Regions from separate parts of the Pseudomonas sp. NyZ201 genome, predicted to be linked through region 3. Evidence: riboswitches for the same ligand, from Rfam matches in the RefSeq annotation. Region 3 holds a riboswitch; each other region holds the start of a gene.
The links. Region 3 has a riboswitch for cobalamin ahead of ACPFMA_RS18730 (TonB-dependent receptor plug domain-containing protein). Riboswitches for the same ligand answer to the same signal wherever they lie in the genome.
Positions count from the first base shown of each region.

Region 1: linked by a shared signal. The riboswitch ahead of cobW (cobalamin biosynthesis protein CobW) and the one ahead of ACPFMA_RS18730 (TonB-dependent receptor plug domain-containing protein) in region 3 are both predicted to bind cobalamin.
Region 2: linked by a shared signal. The riboswitch ahead of cobO (cob(I)yrinic acid a,c-diamide adenosyltransferase) and the one ahead of ACPFMA_RS18730 (TonB-dependent receptor plug domain-containing protein) in region 3 are both predicted to bind cobalamin.

Region 1 covers NZ_CP187557.1:3,413,090-3,419,428, reverse strand. The annotation lists gene ACPFMA_RS15180 (hypothetical protein) at 1-42, shown strand, start outside; gene ACPFMA_RS15175 (DUF1272 domain-containing protein) at 165-410, opposite strand; gene cobM (precorrin-4 C(11)-methyltransferase) at 479-1,225, opposite strand; gene ACPFMA_RS15165 (cobalamin biosynthesis protein) at 1,255-1,680, opposite strand; gene ACPFMA_RS15160 (CbtA family protein) at 1,680-2,375, opposite strand; gene ACPFMA_RS15155 (CbtB domain-containing protein) at 2,385-2,573, opposite strand; cobalamin riboswitch at 2,671-2,889, opposite strand; cobalamin riboswitch at 2,946-3,146, shown strand; gene cobW (cobalamin biosynthesis protein CobW) at 3,241-4,311, shown strand; gene cobN (cobaltochelatase subunit CobN) at 4,315-6,339, shown strand, end outside.
Region 2 covers NZ_CP187557.1:1,510,150-1,516,488, reverse strand. The annotation lists gene ACPFMA_RS06990 (cobyrinate a,c-diamide synthase) at 1-1,168, opposite strand, end outside; gene cobO (cob(I)yrinic acid a,c-diamide adenosyltransferase) at 1,165-1,776, opposite strand; cobalamin riboswitch at 1,894-2,103, opposite strand; gene ACPFMA_RS06980 (hypothetical protein) at 2,262-2,840, shown strand; gene ACPFMA_RS06975 (PQQ-dependent sugar dehydrogenase) at 2,936-4,252, shown strand; gene ACPFMA_RS06970 (NlpC/P60 family protein) at 4,360-4,899, opposite strand; gene ACPFMA_RS06965 (C40 family peptidase) at 5,037-5,678, opposite strand; gene hda (DnaA regulatory inactivator Hda) at 5,794-6,339, opposite strand, start outside.
Region 3 covers NZ_CP187557.1:4,217,395-4,223,733, reverse strand. The annotation lists gene ACPFMA_RS18740 (ABC transporter substrate-binding protein) at 1-424, opposite strand, end outside; gene ACPFMA_RS18735 ((2Fe-2S) ferredoxin domain-containing protein) at 421-771, opposite strand; gene ACPFMA_RS18730 (TonB-dependent receptor plug domain-containing protein) at 912-2,846, opposite strand; cobalamin riboswitch at 2,965-3,166, opposite strand; gene folD (bifunctional methylenetetrahydrofolate dehydrogenase/methenyltetrahydrofolate cyclohydrolase FolD) at 3,259-4,113, opposite strand; tRNA gene ACPFMA_RS18720 (tRNA-Arg) at 4,394-4,470, shown strand; tRNA gene ACPFMA_RS18715 (tRNA-His) at 4,514-4,589, shown strand; tRNA gene ACPFMA_RS18710 (tRNA-Leu) at 4,643-4,727, shown strand; tRNA gene ACPFMA_RS18705 (tRNA-His) at 4,800-4,875, shown strand; gene ACPFMA_RS18700 (hypothetical protein) at 5,063-5,305, opposite strand; gene ACPFMA_RS18695 (DUF6388 family protein) at 5,643-5,948, shown strand; gene tig (trigger factor) at 6,174-6,339, shown strand, end outside.

The DNA of each region.
Region 1 (6,339 bases), 800 kb from region 3:
TGGGTGGCTGGGTTCATCAAGAGCAAGATGCAGGCGCATTGAACCGCTAGAGGCAACGACGCAGACCTTGTGGGAGCGGGTTCACCCGCGATTGCGATAGTGAATTTACTACTGCAATCGCGGGTGAACCCGCTCCCACAAGGTCCGCGTCGCTTGCACGGGATTCAGTGTGCAGAACAACCCTGGGCCTTCACCGTCCGCACCGTCGTCGCCGGATTCTTCACCAGCTTCTCGCCGACCCGCGCCGGCCGCGGCTGCAATTCACCCCCACAATTCGGGCATTTGCCCTTCAATTGGTCGCCTGCACAGCTACGGCAGTAAGTGCATTCGAACGAACAGATCATCGCGTCGCGACTGTCGCCCGGCAGTGGTGTGGCGCAGCATTCGCAGCAAGGACGAAGTTCCAGCATCGGGGCAATCCTTTCTCGGGTGGTGGTTGCCGTAGAGTGCAGGCCCGCCAACGGCAGTGCAAGGGGCCTCAGGGCCGGTACAGGTGGGCATGCCCGGCACGGTACAACGCCGATTCGCGGAAACTGTCGCTGGCCAGAACACGACCCACCAGGATCAGCGCGGTACGCCGGAAGCCCTTGACCGCCGTCAGTGCGACGATATCGTCCAGCGTCCCCAGCACCCAGTCCTGGTCCGGCCACGTCGCGCGGTGGACCACGGCGATCGGGCAGTCGCCGCCGTAATGCGGGCGCAGTTCCTCGACGATCTTCGGCAGATGGCGCACCCCCAGGTGAATCGCCATGGTCGTCTTGTGGCTGGCCAGGCTGGCGAGGGCTTCGCCTTCGGGCATCGGCGAGGAATCGGCGAAGCGGGTGAGGATCACGCTCTGGGCGATGTCCGGCAGGGTCAGTTCGCAGCCGAGCAGGGCGGCGCTGGCCGCCGTGGCCGTGACCCCGGGGATGATCTCGTAGGGAATCCCCAGCTCGCGCAGGTGGCGGATCTGCTCGCCGATGGCGCCATACAGGCTGGGGTCGCCGCTGTGCACCCGGGCGACATCCTGACCCTTGGCATGGGCGGCGGCAATCGCCTCGATGATCTGTTGCAGGTGCAGTTCTGCACTGTTGATCAGGGTCTCGGCGTTATGCCCGTCGAGCACAGCGGCGGGCACCAGCGAGCCGGCATAGATGATGACCGGGCACCGGCGGATCAGGCGCTGGCCCTTGACGGTGATCAGCTCCGGATCGCCAGGGCCGGCGCCGATGAAATAGACGGTCATGGGAAGTCTCTGGAAAACGGAATGACGGATTATCCGCCAGAAGCAGGGAGCCAGGCCAATGCCAGGGTCATATCGTCGCGCACGATGCGTTCGACGCGCAGTGCGGCCAGCCCGCCGCCCAGTTGTTCGGCCAGGGCCAGGGCGCTGCTTTCCGCCACGCCATAACAGCCGCTGTGCTGAAAGGCAATGGCCGAACGATGGCTAAGGCGCGGGGTATAGGCAGCGAGTTGCACGGCACTGAAGAAGTGCAGGGGCAGGCCGAGATCGGCAGCCAGTTGCAGCAGGCCGGGTTCCTGGCGCTTGAGATCGATGCTGGCAAGACCAACCAGCGCGGCGAAAGGCAGGTTGCGCGACTGCATGACATCGCGCAGCAACCCGGCCAGTTCGCTGGCCGGAGCGCCACGCCGGCAACCCAGCCCGGCGTACAGCGACGCTACGCCGGGCGGGACGGCCATCAGGCGGACTGCCGCCGGTACAGCCAGGCGCTGATCAGGCCCAGGGCCAGCCAGAAACCGGCATTGGTCAGCAACGAAGCGACAATGAACTGCGATTCCAGGGCTTCCGGCGCCAGGCTTTCATGCACTTCCGGCTGCGGCGCGCCGATCACATGGGGAATTGCCAGCAGAATCAGACCGGCGATTTTCAGCACCCAGTTGCCGGCAAACACCATCAGTGCCAGGCCGACAGCGGTGGCAGCGGCGGTGCCAACCCACCAGAACTGGCGCTGGGCCAGGTCTGCGGCCGCAGTGCCGGGCAGTTCCGGTGGCAGGCCGAGGTTCGGCGCCAGGCAGAACACGGCGAACCCGCCCAGGCCCCAAAGCGCGCCGGCACCGATGCTGCGTGGACTGCGCAGGGTGTACATGCCCGCCAGCAACAAGGCGAAGCCTACCGCGACCACCAGGTTGCCGCCGGTGGTGGACAGCACGCGCTGCCAGCCATCTTCCGGCGACCAGGCTTCGGCGTCGTGGTGATGGCTTTCGCCAGCGGCGGCGTCGGCATGCTCGTGCTCATGGGCGGCAGCCGGTGCAGAGCCCTCGTAGGTTTCCGCCTGGAGAATCAGCGGCGCGACCCAGAAGCTTTGCAGCACGGTCAGCAGCAAGGCCGCGAGCAGCCCGGTAAAGCCCGCGGTACGGGCAATGCGAGTGAACATGATGCGACCTCAGTGGCAAGGGAAGGCGGCGCTGTGGCGGGTATCGTGGGCGGCGTTGTGCACCGCTTCGATATGCGAGAAGCCGGCGAAATAGACCAGGCACAGGCCCAGTACCGAGGCGCTGACGGCAGCGACGACGCGTTGGCTGAGGGTGGTGGAGGTAGTGCTGGCGTGACTGGCGGTGGTGGTGACGGGCATGGCGCTTTCCTTTTGCAGTTGTCGTGGCAACAGGCAAGCGCGAAGAACTCCGGGGCATGGAAGTCCAGGAGTGCAACGTCGCCCGCCCACCGCGGGTTTGGTCAAATCGGTCGTGGGCCGGTCTCCGGGCTTTCAAGGGGCCATGGGCCTGGGCGTCTCCTTCCCATGCCGGACTGCTGGCACAGTGGATCAGACGTTTTCCTCGATTACCGTTGCGGGGGCAGCACCGGACTTGCCACGGTCTTGAAGACCACCGCGCACCGGTTTCCCGTTTCACCTTTTGCAATAAAAAGGCACCCAAACGAATTGCGTTAGGAAATCACGCGCGTTGACATCCGTCAATACAGCGGTTGACCGCCCTCCGGGCACTGCGTAGCCTTGCCGGTTCGAGGTTCTCCGACACGGGTCGGAGCTAAGACGGGAACGCGGTGCCGAAGCCGCGGCTGCCCCCGCAACTGTAGGCGTTGAGCCCACCGACCATTGCCACTGCCGGTTATATAAGGCGGGAAGGCGTCGATGGCGTCCCGAGGACACAATGCAAGCCAGGAGACCTGCCTCGACCAGATTCCACATTAACCGGGCGGGGTGATCCGGTGGCGAACGCGTCCAGACCGCACGGTGCCTGGCCTCCGTCCCCATGCCCGCCATGCTGCCAAGGGCATCCGACATGAAAACACTGGCCAAACTTCCCGTTACCATCGTCACCGGCTTCCTCGGCTCGGGCAAGACCACCTTGCTGCGCCATATGCTCGACAACGCCAATGGCCGCCGTATCGCGGTGATCGTCAACGAGTTCGGCGAGCTGGGCATCGATGGCGAAATCCTCAAGCAATGCAGCATCGGTTGCACCGAGGAAGAGGCCAACGGCCGCGTCTACGAACTGGCCAACGGCTGCCTGTGCTGCACGGTGCAGGAAGAGTTCTTCCCGGTGATGCGCGAGCTGGTGGCGCGCCGTGGCGACCTGGACCAGATCCTCATCGAAACCAGCGGCCTTGCCTTGCCCAAACCGCTGGTCCAGGCGTTCCAGTGGCCGGAAATCCGCAATGCCTGCACCGTCGATGCGGTGATCACCGTGGTCGACAGCCCGGCCGTGGCCGCCGGCACCTTCGCCGCCTTCCCCGACCAGGTCGATGCCCAGCGCAAGCTTGACCCGAACCTGGACCACGAATCGCCACTGCACGAGCTGTTCGCCGACCAACTGGCCAGCGCCGACCTGGTGATTCTCAACAAGTGCGACCAGATCGCCCCTGAAGCCCTGGCCGCCGTGCGTACCGAGGTCGAGGAAGAGCTGCCGCCCGCGGTCAAGGTGGTCGAAGCGAGCAAGGGCGTGCTGCCGCTGGACGTGCTGCTGGGCCTGGGGGCCGAGTCCGAGGCCCATATCGACGGCCGCCGCACCCACCATGATTCGCACCATGACGGCGACGATGACCACGACGATCACGACCACGACGCCTTCGACTCCATCTCCCTCGACCTGCCGGAAGCCGACGAAAGCCTACTGCTCGACGCCTTGACCCAACTGGTCAGCGAGACCGGCATCCTGCGCGTCAAGGGCTTCGCGGCGATTCCGGGCAAGCCGATGCGCCTGCTGATCCAGGGCGTGGGCAGCCGTTTCGACAAGCATTTCGACCGCGCCTGGCGCAGCGACGAAGCGCGCATCACCCGCCTGGTGCTGATTGGCCAGGACCTCGATGCCTCGGCCCTCGAAGCGCGGCTGCGCGCGGCCCTGGGCGCCTGATCCATGCACCTGCTGCGGACCCAGCCCGGCGGCTTCGTGCCGGACGACAGCATTGCCGACCTCGGCCAGACCCCGGCCGAACTGGTGATTCTCTGCAGCGGTGATTCGCACCTGGCGTTGCTGGCGGAAGCCGCCCGCGAGCTGCCGGAGGATTACCCCAGCCTGCGCCTGGCCAACCCCATGCAGGTACAGAACCACGCCTCGGTCGACCTCTACGTCGACCAGGTGTTGCGCCACGCCAGGGTGATCCTGGTGTCGCTGCACGGCGGCATCGGCTATTGGCGCTATGGCGTCGAGCAGCTTGTCGAACTGGCGACCCGTGGCGTGAAGCTCATCCTGGTCCCGGGTGACGATCGCCCGGACCCGGAGCTGAGCAGCCTGGGCAACGTCGCAGCCGAGCAGGCCGAGCGCCTCTGGCACTTCCTGCGCCAGGGCGGCAAGGCCAATGCCCTGAACCTGTTCAACTGCCTCGCCAGTTCCTGGCTGGGGCGCGATTACCCCTGGGACGAACCACGGCAACTGCCGCGTACCAGCCTGTATCACCCGCGTCATGCCGAGGCCGGAATGGCCCACTGGCGCGCCGATTGGCACGCCGGGCGACCCGTTGTGCCGATCCTGTTCTATCGCTCCCATCTGCAAGCGGCCAACACCGGTTTTATCGATGTGTTGTGCCAGCGGCTGGAAAACACCGGGCTGAATCCGCTGCCGATCGCCGTGGCCAGCCTGAAGGAGGCCGGCTGCCTGGCCCAGGTCGAGGACTGGCTGGACGAAACCGATGCGGCGTTGATCATCAACACCACCGGTTTCGCCCAGTCGAGCCCGGAACAGCCGCACCTGCGCCCGTTCCGCCGCGATATCCCGGTGCTGCAGGCGATCTGCGCCCAGGACAACGAACCCGGCTGGCAGGCCAGCGAGCAAGGCCTCGGCGCCCGCGACCTGGCCATGCACATCGCTTTGCCGGAACTGGACGGGCGCATCATCACCCGACCGATCAGCTTCAAGGACCTGGCCTGGCGCAGCGAGCGCAGCCAGTCCGATGTGGTCTGCTACCGGCCGCAGCCCGAGCGCATGGACTTCGTTGCGGAGCTTGCGCGGCGCTGGTGCGCGCTGGCGCGCCTGCCCAACCGGCAGAAGCGCGTGGCCCTGGTACTGGCTAACTACCCGACCCGGGATGGCCGCATCGGCAACGGTGTCGGCCTGGATACCCCGGCAGCGGCGCTGAATATCCTGCGTGCCCTGAAACAGCAGGATTACCCGGTGGGCGAGCTGCCGGACAGCGGCACCCGGCTGATCCACGACCTGCTCGGTGGCGTCAGCAACGACCTCGACAGCCTCGACCAGCGCCCGTGCATGCAAAGCATGGCCCTGGATGACTACCTGGCGGCCTTCGCGCAGTTGCCCGAGGCCAACCAGCGGGCGGTGCGCGAGCGCTGGGGCGAACCCTCGGCGGACCCGATGTTCCGTGGCGGGCGGATGATGATTGCCGGCCTGCGCCTGGGCCTGACCTTTGTCGGCATCCAGCCGGCGCGGGGTTATCAACTCGACCAGAGTGCGGTCTATCACGATCCCGACCTGGTCCCGCCCCATGGCTACCTGGCCTTCTATTTCTGGCTGCGCCATGGCTTTGCCGCCGATGCGCTGATCCATGTCGGCAAACATGGCAACCTGGAGTGGCTGCCGGGCAAGGGCGTCGGGCTGTCGGCGGGCTGCTGGCCGGATGCACTGATCGGGCCGCTGCCGAATATCTACCCGTTCATCGTCAACGATCCGGGTGAGGGCGCCCAGGCCAAGCGTCGTACCCAGGCGGTGATCATCGATCATTTGATGCCGCCGCTGACCCGTGCCGAGACCTACGGGCCGTTGCGCAACCTGGAGCGCCTGGCCGACGAATACTACGAGGCGCAGTTGCTGGACCCGCGACGTGCCGTGGAGTTGCAGAAGGAGATCCTGCAACTGGTGCGCGACAACCATATCGACCGCGAGCTGCAACTGGACGGCGCGCTGGACGATGCCGCAGTGTGGCTGCCG
Region 2 (6,339 bases), 2.7 Mb from region 3:
GGGCGATGGGCTCCAGTGCGGTGCTGGTCAGGGAATGGTGATAGGTATGGCCGCGCAGCGTGCCTTCCGGCAATTCCACGCTCTGCAATGCCAGGGCGGCAAGGCGCTTCTGCATGTTCGCCTCGCCCGGCAGGAGGCCGGCCAGTTCGGCCCGTTCGCCGGCGACATCGGTCAGGGCTTCGAGCAGGTAAAGCATGCCACCGCATTCGGCCAGCAGCGGCTTGCCGGCCTGGTGATGGGCACGGATCGCCGCCAGCATCGGTGCGTTGGCGGCCAGGGCATGGTGATGCAACTCCGGATAGCCGCCCGGCAGGTACAGGCTTTCGGCGTCCGGCAGTTCGCCATCATGGATCGGCGAGAAGAAGCGCAGCTCGGCGCCCATCTCCCGCAGCAGGTCGAGGCTGGCGCCATAGGTGAAGGCAAAGGCTTCGTCACGAGCCACGGCGATGCGCACGCCTTCCAGCATGGGCTCGATAGGCCGGGGAGCGGGCTGCTCGAAGGCCACGGGCGGCGGCAAGGAGGACTGGCAACTATCACCCAGGGCCTTGGCAGCAGCGTCGAGGCGCAGGTCGAGGTCGGTCAGTTCGCTGGCCTGGACCAGGCCGAGGTGGCGACTCGGCAACTCGATCCCGGTTTCCCGGGACAGGCCGCCGTACCAGCGCAAGCCTTCGGTCAGGCTGCCTTCGAGCAGTTGTGCATGGCGCAGCGAGCCAACCCGGTTGGCGAGCACGCCGGCAAAGGGCAGGTCGGGCTGATAACGGGCCAGGCCCAGTGCCAGGGCGCCGAAGGTCTGGGCCATGGCGGTACCGTCGATCACCGCCAGTACCGGCACGCCGAAGTGACGGGCGAGGTCGGCGCTGGACGGCGTGCCGTCGAACAACCCCATCACCCCTTCGATCAGGATCAGGTCGGCCTCGCCCGCCGCTTCCCAGAGCAGGCGCCGGCTTTCCTCGGCACCGACCATCCACAGGTCGAGCTGGTACACCGGGGCACCGCTGGCCCGTTCGAGGATCATCGGGTCGAGAAAGTCCGGGCCGCACTTGAACACGCGGACCTTGCGCCCCTGGTTGCGATGCAAGCGGGCCAGGGCGGCAGTGACGGTGGTCTTGCCCTGGCCGGAAGCCGGCGCGGCGATCAGCACCGCCGGGCAATGCCGGGTGTCGCTCATAGTTCGACGCCCTTCTGCGCGCGGATGCCGGCCTGGAACGCGTGCTTGACCATGCCCATCTCGGTGACCGTATCGGCCAGCTCGATCATTTCGTCCTTGGCGCCGCGACCAGTAACGATCACATGCTGCATCGGCGGGCGGGCCTGGAGGTCGGCGAGCACGCTGTCGAGGTCGAGGTAGCCGTGCTTGAGGGCGATATTCAGTTCATCGAGCACGACGAAACCGATCTGCGGGTCGCGCAACAGTTGTCGGGACACTTCCCAGGCAGCCTCGGCAGCGGCGATATCGCGCTGGCGGTCCTGGGTTTCCCAGGTGAACCCCTCACCCATGACGTGATAGCGCACCTGCTCGGGAAAGCGCCGGAAGAACAGTTCCTCGCCGGTGGCATTGCGCCCCTTGATGAACTGCACCACGCCGCATTGCATTCCGTGGCCCATGGCCCGGGCGAGCATGCCGAAGGCCGAGCTGCTCTTGCCCTTGCCGTTGCCACTGAGCACCAGCAGCAGGCCGCATTCGTTGGGGGCATTGGCGATACGCTCGTCGATCACCGCCTTCTTGCGCTGCATGCGCGCCAGGTGGCGTTGGTCACGTTCGGGGGATTCGCTCATCGGGGGTCTCCGCGGGCCACTGACGCCAAGCGGCGACAGCTGAGGGGATGGGGGCACGGAGGGACGCGCTGGCACCGGGCGCAAGGGCCCGGAGAACCGCGCACCACCCGCCGTGGTGCCGTTGACTGTTTGCAGGCCGGTCTCCGGGCTCACGAGCGGATCGCCGGGCGATCCTGACCGGGCGCCTTCCCGGGTTCGAACACCCAGTGGCCATGCGCGGTCTTGACTCGATTTACCGTTGCGGGGGCAGCGCCGGAGTCGCACCGGCTTCCCTGTTTCACCCGGTCGACCTTGCAGTCACGGGGCACCTGAAACACGTCGCGAAGGTTAGAGGGTTGGGCCCGGAGCGTCAATTGGAGACACCCATCACATTGCGACCAACGGCGCAACTTTCACGTTGTGCCACACTCCAAGCCAGTGATATCACATTGCCATGATTTTTCGCTGTAGCTGTAGCTCGTACAACAATGACCAAGGAGAGCAGCATGCAAGGCCTGATCATCAATAATCCTCGCCTGGAGTTCCTGCGTCCGGCACTTGAACGCTGGGGCGAATGCATCGAACGTTTCAACCAGACCCTGGGCGACAACGAAGGTCCGTACTGGCAAGGGATGCAAGGCAACCTGGGGCTGTTTTCGGCGGCGCTCTGGCAGGCCGAGCTGGTGACCTTGCAGGGTTACCAGAGCAAGAAACAGCGGGATGACGGCGACCGCGCCGCGCACTGCGACCTGCTGATCGCCAGCAAGGATGAATCCGCCTACCTGCACGCCCAGCAGCGCTGGCCCAGGGTCGGACGCCTGGACCTGGACGGGGCGCTGCAGGAGACGGCCACGCAGGCCAAGGCCATCGCCTATCCGAGCCAGTTGAAGATCGCGGCACTGTTCGTCAGCCCGAGCAAGCTGGGGCAGCATGCCAGCCCGGAGGAGTTGCAGGACCTGGTGGACGATCTGCAAAAGCACACCGCCTGTGCGATTGCCTGGTGTTTTCCGTATGGGTATCGCAAGTTGCATGACGAGGTGGGGCAGTACTATCCGGGAGTGGCGCTGCTCCTGAAGCAGGCCTGAAATACTTTGGGCTGCCTTGGAGCGGTCCCCGGTAATTGAACCTCCCTGCATGATTCAATCTCTGACTTCTTAGGATCTTCCCAAGGAGTCAGACCATGCCCACCCTGCGCCTCGCCATCCTGCTGGCCATCACCACCGGCCTGACCGCCTGCGGCGAATCCGCCCGCCTCCAGGTCACGGATGGCAGCGGCCCTTCGCCGCAATTGCCGGAGCCGAACAAGACCCTGATCCCCACGGTGAACATCGCCCCGGCGGTGGGCTGGCCCGACGGCAGCACGCCCAAGGCGGCCCAGGGCACGCGGGTGGCCGCGTTCGCCGATGGCCTGGACCATCCGCGCTGGCTGTATGTCCTGCCCAACGGCGACGTACTGGTGGCGGAAACCAACGCGCCGGAGAAGCCCGAGGACAGCAAGGGCATCCGCGGCTGGGTGATGAAGAAGGTCATGGCCAAGGCCGGCGCCGGGGTGCCCAGCGCCAACCGCATCACCCTGCTGCGCGATGCTGACAAGGATGGCGTGGCGGAAACCCGCACGGTATTCCTCAAGGATCTCAATTCACCCTTCGGCATGGCCCTGGTCGGCAATGACCTGTACGTTGCCGATACCGACCGCCTGCTGCGCTTCAAGTACCAGGAGGGCGCCACCTCGCTGAATGGCACCGGCGAGCCGGTCACCGAGTTGCCGGGCGGGCCGCTGAACCACCACTGGACCAAGAACGTGATCGCCAGCAAGGACGGCAGCAAGCTCTACGTCACCGTCGGCTCCAACAGCAACGTGGCCGAGAACGGCATGGACAAGGAAGAAGGACGTGCGGCGATCTGGGAAGTGGACCCGGCCACCGGCCAGCACCGGATCTTCGCTTCCGGCCTGCGCAACCCCAACGGCCTGGCCTGGGAGCCGCACAGCGGACAGCTATGGACCGCCGTGAACGAACGCGACGAGATCGGCAGTGACCTGGTACCGGACTACATCACCTCGGTGCAGGATGGAGCCTTCTATGGCTGGCCCTACAGCTATTACGGCCAGCACGTGGATGTGCGGGTAGACCCGCAGGATCCCAACCTGGTGGCCAAGGCCATCGCCCCCGACTATGCGGTCGGCCCCCATACCGCCTCGCTGGGCCTGGCCTTCGCCGAGGCCGGGGCACTGCCGCCGCCGTTCGACCAGGGTGCGTTCATCGGCCAGCATGGCTCGTGGAACCGCAAGCCGCACAGTGGCTACAAGGTTCTTTTCGTGCCGTTCAATAGCGAAGGCAAACCTGCGGGTAAACCGGTGGACCTGCTGACGGGCTTCTTGAACGAAGAGGGCAAGGCCATGGGCAGGCCCGTGGGCGTGGTCACTGACCAGAGGGGTGGAGTGCTGGTGGCGGATGATGTGGGGAATGTGGTGTGGCGGGTGAGCAGGACGAACTAACGGGCGTACGCGGACCTTGTAGGAGCGGGTTCACCCGCGATGACGTCGGTGAATTCACCACCGCATCGCGGGTGAACCCGCTCCCACAAGGTCCGCGTACGCCCTTCCTACGGGTTATGTGCCAGATGTGCAGGCGCCATCAACACCCGCTTCGCATTCAGGTAAGACTTCTGCCAGTAGTTGTTCGACAGATAATCCAGCCGCACCGTCCCACCGGTGGATGGAGCATGCACGAAGCGCCCTTCCCCGACGTAGATGCCAGCGTGGTTCACCTGGCTCGCACCGTTCGTCGCAAAGAACACCACATCCCCCGATTGCAGCGCATCACGCTGAACGTCCGGAGCACGCATGACGATCATCTCGCGGGTCGAACGTGGCAGGGAAATACCTGCCGCATCGCGGTAGACATAACCGATCAGGCCACTGCAATCGAAGCCGGAATCCGGCGTATTGCCGCCCCAGCGATAGGGCGTGCCGACCAGGCCAAGGGCGCGGAAAAGCACGTCCTCAGCGGCTGGCGAGTAGCTGATCTGGGCAGGAACATAGGCCGGCTGGACCACCGGGGCCGGGGTCGGAGCCTGGCTGGAGCAGGCACCGAGCAGTGCTGCCAGGGACAATACCGCTGAACGCGCCATCATCGTCTTCATCAGAACATCCTGTCTGAAGGAGCCCGGCGCGGGGCCGGAATAAGTGGTGAGAAATCAGATTAGACGTTTTCTGTAAACACGCACGGCGACTAGCTTTTCAGCATAGTCGCCGTGTGTCTGACACCGCTGCGAATCGCTTAGTTGCGCGAAAGTGTCGTGGTCGCTGCCGGCGGCGCCAGGGCCAGGGCGCGCTTGGCCTCGATGAAGGTCTTGCTCCAGTAGCGATCACCCAGGCTGTCGATCCGCACACCACCGCTGCGGCGGCTGCTGGAATGGATGAACTGGTTGTCGCCCAGGTAGATGCCGGCATGGCTGACGCGCCCGCGACCGTTGGTGCTGAAGAACAGCAGGTCACCGGGCTTGAGGTTGTTGCGCGAAACCAGCGGCGCATCGACGTTGATCATCTCGCGGGTCGAACGCGGCAGGGTCATGCCGGCTTCCTCGCGGAACAGGTAACCGATGAAGCCGCTGCAATCGAAGCCCGACTGCTCGGAGGTGCCACCGAAGCGGTAGCGGGTACCGATCAGCGACATGCCGCGCTCGAGGATGCTGTCGGCCAGGGCGGGCAGCTGGTAGGACTTGCTGCTGGAGAATTGTTCCAGATCCTGCTCGGTAGCCAGCTCTTCCTCGAAGACGGAAGTCTCGACGGAGGACTTGGTAGCGGACTTGGCGGAAACGGAGAAGTGATCCTGCTGTTGCGGGGCCGGGCTATGAGCCGCGCAGCCAAACAGCAGCGTCACGAGTGCGAGGGGCACGAGGGGTGCGAAGCGATTCAGCATGGGCACGACCGTGTCTTGAATTTGATGAAGTCGCGACTATGCCTTCTATCGATTCGATTTGCAAATTCAATCGAAAAAAATGTGACTTTTATGTGCGGCAGGTCAAGGACGCGGTTTACCAGCCCAACGTTTCCTTCAGGAAGGGGATGGTGAGCTTGCGTTTTTCCTGCAGGGAAGCCTGGTCCAGGCGCTCCAGCAGGTCGAACAGCGCACTCATGCTGCGAGTACCGCGGGTAAGGATGAAATGCCCGACTTCATCGGTCATGTGCAGGCCACGGCGAGACGCGCGCAGTTGCAGGGCGCGCAGTTTGTCTTCGTCGGACAGGGCGCGCATCTGGAAGATCAGGGCCATGGTCAGGCGCGACTTGAGGTCGGGTAGCTTGATCGGCAACTCCCGCGGCGAGGCGGACGCCGCCAGCAACAGGCGCCGGCCGCTGTCGCGCAGGCGATTGAAGAGATGGAACATGGCCTCTTCCCACTCCGGCTTGCCGGCGATCACATGCAGGTCGTCGAGGCACACCAGCTCGTACTGCTCCAGATGGTCCAGCAGTTCGACACCCCGATCGAGCAGTTGCGCCAGCGGCAGGTAGACGGCGGGCTCGCCCAGTTGCTCGAAACGCAGGCAGGCGGCCTGCAACAGATGAGTACGCCCGACCCCCTG
Region 3 (6,339 bases):
CCTGGAAACCGCTTGCCTCGGGTTTTGCCGGGCAGGCATTTTCCAGCAGGTAGCTGGCGATGCCGTGGCGGGCCAGGTCGCGACGCGGGCCGACGCCGTCGCGGAAGGCGCTTTGAAAACCACCGATCACCAGATCGTAGCGTCCGGCATACAACACTTCCGGCGAGGGATATTTGTGCGACAACAGCGGCACGCCGCGATAGTGATTGGCGGCCAGGGCGCTGGCGTCGTCATCTATATAGCTCACCGCCGCCAGGGCCGGACCGGCTTCCAGGGCCAGGACCATGTCGGCTGCGTGCTGGTTGAGGGCGAGGATGCGCTGGGGCGGTGACTGGCGCAGGGCCCAGTCTTCGCCGCAGTTGCGGTAGTCGAGGGCCTGGGCGCTGGTGCCCAGCAGCAGGGCGAGCCAGAGGCTGTGTTTCATTGGGTACCTCGCTCGAGCAGCAGGTCCTTGACCGGTTGCCCGCCGACCAGATGCTCGCGGGCAAAGCGCCGGGCGTCCTCGTGGCTGGCGATGCGGTACCAGCAACGGTCCGGATAGACCGTGGCGATAGGCCCGAGGTTGCAGGGGAACTGGCAATGGGTACGGGTCAGCAGCACGCCGTTTTTCGTCTCGATCCGGTCGGCGGCGAGCAGCTCGTTGCGTACCGTCTTCCACACCTTCAGCGCCCCGCGCAGGGTACAGCGCGGGCCGGTGCAGAGCATGACGTGGCGGGCATGTTCGGGGATATGCGACCAGTCGGGGTGGGTGGGTATGTCCTGTTCGTTCATGGTGTTTCCTTGGTAAAGCATCGCTGGCAAGCCAGCTCCCACAGGTTCAGCACAAAGTTTGAGACCTGTGCAGTACCTGTGGGAGCTGGCTTGTCGGACCGCCGCACCGCAGCGATGAGGCCATCAGTCACAGCACAAAATCAGAAGCTGTAGGTGTACCGCGCTTCAGCCGTAAACGGCCTTCCCAGGTTCCCCACCCGACGCGACCCGCTGTCCATGCTGGTGGTGTAGTCCCGGTCCAGCAGGTTCTCCAGCAACAGGGCCAGGCGATGCTGGCGCTGGAGATCGAGATACCGATAAGCGTCGGCATCCACCACGCTGTAGTGCCCGTAGTCGATCCCCCGCGGGCTTTCCACGCTGCCGATATAGCGGATCGCCGCACCGGCGCCCCACATACGGTCGGCGGACTCGTAGCCGACCCGGCTGCGGGCGAAGAACCCGGGGATGTTGTTGATGGTGGCGCCGTTACGCGATTCGCTCAGGTTGCGCGTCATGTCCGCCTGCAGCTGCCAGCGATCGTCGAGCTGCACCTTGCCGTCGAGCTCGAAGCCGCGCACGGTGATTTCGCCGTCGCCGTTGACCCATTGGGTATCGACGAGAGTGATCAGGTCCTCGATGCGCCGATGGAACAGCGTAGCGCTGACACTCCATGGCTGGCCGTCGAGCAGGTTGCTGTAGTCCAGGCCCAGTTCGGCGTTGCGGCTTTTCTCCGGCTTGAGGTTGGGGTTGCCCATCTCGTCGCCGGGCTCGTTGACGTACAACTGCTCGGCGTTGGGCAACTTGTAGGCCGAGCCGAACTGGCCGCGCAGCTTGAGGTTGTCGGTCAGGTCGTACAGCGAGGTGAACATGCCCACGGTGGCGCTGTCGCCACCGCTCAGGTGCTCGCGGCGCACACCGATGCTGGGATGCCAGTCGGGCAGGGCGGCAATCTCGGGGCGCAGTTGCAGATAGAGGGCGTGGGCCTCGGCCTGGTTCTGGTCGATCTTCAAGACATCGTCCTTGCCCTTGAACCACTGGTTGTCGCTGCCGAACACCAGGGTGTGGCCGCCGGGCAGCACGGCTTCTCCCTCGGCCTGCACGCCCCAGTCGCTGAAGCCCCAGTAGTCGTTGTGGTTCTTCACTTCGATGCCGCCGACGCTGGTGTTGTAGACCCGGTTGTAGCGGGTGTCCCAGTCGTTCATGTGGCCTTTGACGAAGTAGCTGAAGTGCTCGTTCAGATGCTGCTGGAAGGTGGCCGTGGCGATCTGCTGGACACGGTCGTTGGTGGTGTTGCGGTTGGCATCGGGGCGCAGGAAGTCGAGGCTGGCCGCGCTGTACTGATAGAACAGTTCCAGGCGGCTGTCGTCGCCGAAACCCTGGGTGGCCTTGGCCCCGAAGGTGTTGACCTCGTAGCTGCGCTTGCGGTCGCTGACCGTTGCGCTGATGGCGCTGCTGCGGTAGGGCTGGTAGCCCTCGGAAATGTTGTGGCTGACATAGGCCAGCAGGCCAAGGTCGCCGAAGCCGTTGCTGAAGATTCGCTCGATACGGGCATCGCCATTGCGTCCGGCGAAGCTGTCCACGCCCAGGTTGACTTGGCCCGAGGCCTCCCGGGACCGCGCATTGCGCGTAACGATATTGATCACTCCGGACACCGCCTGAGTGCCGAACAACAGGCTCTGGCCGCCCTTGAGCACCTCGATGCGTTCGATGGCCGCGGCGGGCAGGGTATCGATGTAGATGCCGCCGTAGAGGCGATTGTTCAGGCGCACACCGTCGAGCATGATCAGGGTGTCGTCGTTGCGCCCGCCCAGCAGCGAATAGGTGCCGTAGTCGAAAGGCCCCTGCTTGGGCGCAACATACAGGCCGGGGACGAACATCTGCAGGACGCGGGTGATATCGGCGCTGGGGCCGGCGCGTTCGATCTGCTCGCGCTCCACCACTTCGATCTTGCTGCCATAGCGGGCCATCTGCGCGATGGTGTCGGATTCCACCGCAGGTGCCGAGACGATTTGCCGATCGAGTTCCAGCGTCGTCGCAAGGGCGCCGCCGTTGCCGCCGAGCAGGCAGCCGATCAGGGGGATGTACCGTGTATTCATTGACTTCTCGAAAAGGACTTTTCGGGAAGCGCACAGGAGGGAGCTGGCGAGCGCGCGCCAGTCTACCGGCTCGTGCCCGCCCACCGCAGGTTTGCCAAATGACTGACGCATCCGTTCTTCAGTCGTGATGCTCCAGGCCGGTCTCCGGGCTTGCGGGTATCGAAGCGCTTCGCCTTCCCATGCGTCTGCACAGTGGCCTGTTGAATGCTTCACTCGCTTACCGTTGCGGGGGCAGCGCCGGACTTGTCCTCAAGGACGCACCGGCTTCCCGTTTCACCTGCCGCGCGGCGGCGGCAGACACCTGAAACGGGCGGCATCTGACCATCGGGATGACCGTTCGTCAACCTGCGCTTTTCGCCCGGGCATAAAAAACGGCACCGCGCGGGGTGCCGTTTTCATTCGCGCGGGCAGGTTACTTGTGCAGTTCTTCCGCGGCGTACAGGGTGTTTTCCAGCAGGCAGGCGCGGGTCATCGGGCCCACGCCGCCCGGCACCGGAGTGATCCAGCCGGCGCGGGGCAGGGCGGTCTCGTAGACCACGTCGCCGACCAGCTTGCCATCTTCCTGGCGATTGATGCCGACGTCGATGACGATGGCGCCTTCCTTGATCCATTCACCCTTGACCAAGCCCGGCTTGCCGGCAGCCACCACCACCAGGTCGGCACGGCCGACGTGGCCGGCGAGGTCCTTGGTGAAGCGATGGGTAACGGTGACGGTGCAGCCGGCCAGCAGCAGTTCCATGGCCATCGGGCGACCGACGATGTTGGAAGCGCCGACAACCACGGCGTTCATGCCGTAGAGGTCCTGCCCGGTGCTTTGCAGCAGGGTCATGATGCCTTTCGGGGTGCACGGGCGGAGCAGCGGAATGCGCTGGGCCAGGCGGCCGATGTTGTAGGGGTGGAAACCGTCGACGTCCTTGTCCGGGCGGATGCGCTCCAGCAGCAGGGAGGCGTCGAGGTGGGCCGGCAACGGCAGTTGCAGGAGGATGCCGTCGATGTTCGCGTCGTCGTTGAGGCGATCGATCAGGTCGGTCAGTTCCTGCTGGCTGGTGCTGCTGGGCAGGTCGAAGGCTTGCGAGATGAAGCCGACTTCCTCGCAGTCCTTGCGCTTGTGCGAAACGTAGACTTGGGAAGCCGGGTCGGTGCCAACCAGGATCACCGCCAGGCCGGGGGTGCGCAGCCCTTGCTGGCGACGTTCAACGACACGTTGGGCGATCTGCTGGCGCAGGCTGGCGGCGATCGCCTTGCCGTCGATAAGTTGTGCAGTCATGACGGGTGATTAACCATCGAGAGAAAAAAAGAGCGCGCATTCTCTCATGAGCCGCGCGCAGGGCAAAGGCGCTTGGTCCGGCAAATAGCCTAAGCCCTTCAATAAAATGAATTTTTTTGAGAAATCTGTTGACGCTATTTCAGTGCGTCTATAAGATGCGCCTCACTTGTCGGGCAGGGCCTAGCACTGGTTAGCAAGGTCGGGCAGAATAAGCGGATTTTGGCTTGTTCGGTACGGCCGAAAGTTAATTTGTAATCGCAAGCGAAAGCAGATTAAATGTGCGCCCGTAGCTCAGCTGGATAGAGCATCCGCCTTCTAAGCGGATGGTCGCAGGTTCGAGTCCTGCCGGGTGCGCCAATCAAAGGCAGCTTTGGCACAAGTAAAAGCAGCATGCAATATGGTGGGCGTAGCTCAGTTGGTAGAGCGCAGGATTGTGATTCCTGTGGTCGAGGGTTCGATTCCCTTCGTCCACCCCATATTCCAGAAGGCGCCTGATGAAAGTCTGGCGCCTTTGCTTTAAATGCTTCACGCGGACGTGGTGAAATTGGTAGACACACTGGATTTAGGTTCCAGCGGCGCAAGCTGTAAGAGTTCGAGTCTCTTCGTCCGCACCATTCAAGCTTTTCCCGTCGCACGTTGAAGCGGGAATGCCGGCAACACCGCGCTGAGAAGCGCGTACAGCTATGGTGGGCGTAGCTCAGTTGGTAGAGCGCAGGATTGTGATTCCTGTGGTCGAGGGTTCGATTCCCTTCGTCCACCCCATATTTTGAAAGGCGCCTGGTGAATAACCAGGCGCCTTTTTCTTTTTTTGGGGCGGAGGCGTGTGGGGCGGGTTCGAGATCATTCGGTCAGCCTGGCCATTTCATCGCTGGTCAAGCCGAGGTTTTCTTTGAGGCGAGCTAATTCTGCCGATGACGGCGGTGTGTAATGCTCCATGGTGGCCCCGGGGTCAGGTAAACAGATATTTGACTGTAAGCGCGGTGATTGCTGCCACCGATCCCACCAGGGCTGAAGCGATGGCCAGCGGGTACCAGAAAGTCTCGCGTGTAAGCTTGCGCGACTCTGCCGCAAGTTTCGCGCTTTCGGCGGCGAGCTTGCCGGTCTCAGCGCTCAGCTTGACTGTTTCGGCCATGAGCTTGGCGATCTCGGCGTGAATCTTTTCGGCTTCGGTGCTCATGTCGGCTGTGGTCATCGATTCATCCTTCCGGGAGGCGGGTCGTGCGGCACGCGCTGCTCTTGAAAAAGAGCATGTGCCCCAAAGGTGTGTGGCGCAAGCTGGTTGAACCTTCAGGATGCGGCTTGATCCGTGCTGGGTATTTTGCCTTTGGTTCCCCAGTGAGGGTCAAATCGGTACTCAATCCAAACGTTTCGGGGCTACGGCACATGGCCACTGGTGATGATCGGTGCGGTCCGAACTCGCTGGCGGGTGTCCTTCCGTTGGTGTGGGATGGCTGGTAACGCTCGAATAAAAGCTGATAGATTTCAGGGGGTTGATCAAGTGCCAGTGCCCTGGCAAGCAGGTAGTGAAGATGATTGCTAAAGAGTCCCGTCAGGCAGTTGCGCTGGAGCGCTTCGCCCAGGCCAACCCGCAGTTGCTGGCGGAAATCGCTGTGTTGAGCGACGTCGAGCAGCGGCAGCAGATCCAGTGGGCGTTCGAGGATGAGGCGCAGGCGCAGGGTATCGAGCCCTGGGAGTTGACGCTGCGGCTTGTCGCGGAGTCGCCTGAGGAGCTGCAGGTCATGCGTCTGGAGGTTCATCGCGAGGTGGCCGAGGCGCTGGGCATGAGTTGGGAAGAGTACTGCGACTTCAACGAGATCGACGGTCTCTCCGGCTGATCGCGGGTGGCTTGTCGATTGCTTTTCGGGTGGTGCAATGGCTCTGTCTCGCAGGTTGCAGTGCTGCGCTGGCGCCGCCCGGGCTTTTCTGAAAAATATTGAGAGCCGATGCTGTCCGTCTCCGGGTCGAACAGGGTGACTTCTGGTGTCTGAGCTACTAGAATGCTTGCCCTTGATTCTGGAGTCGGGTATCGCCGGCTAACGTCTGTGCAACGAGGAATATTCATGCAAGTTTCTGTTGAAAATACTTCCGCTCTCGAGCGTCGTATGACCATCGCCGTTCCGGCAGAGCGCGTCGAGACCGAAGTCAACAAGCGTCTGCAACAGACTGCCCGTCGCGCCAAGGTTCCAGGCTTCCGTCCTGGCAAGGTGCCTATGAGCGTGATCCGTC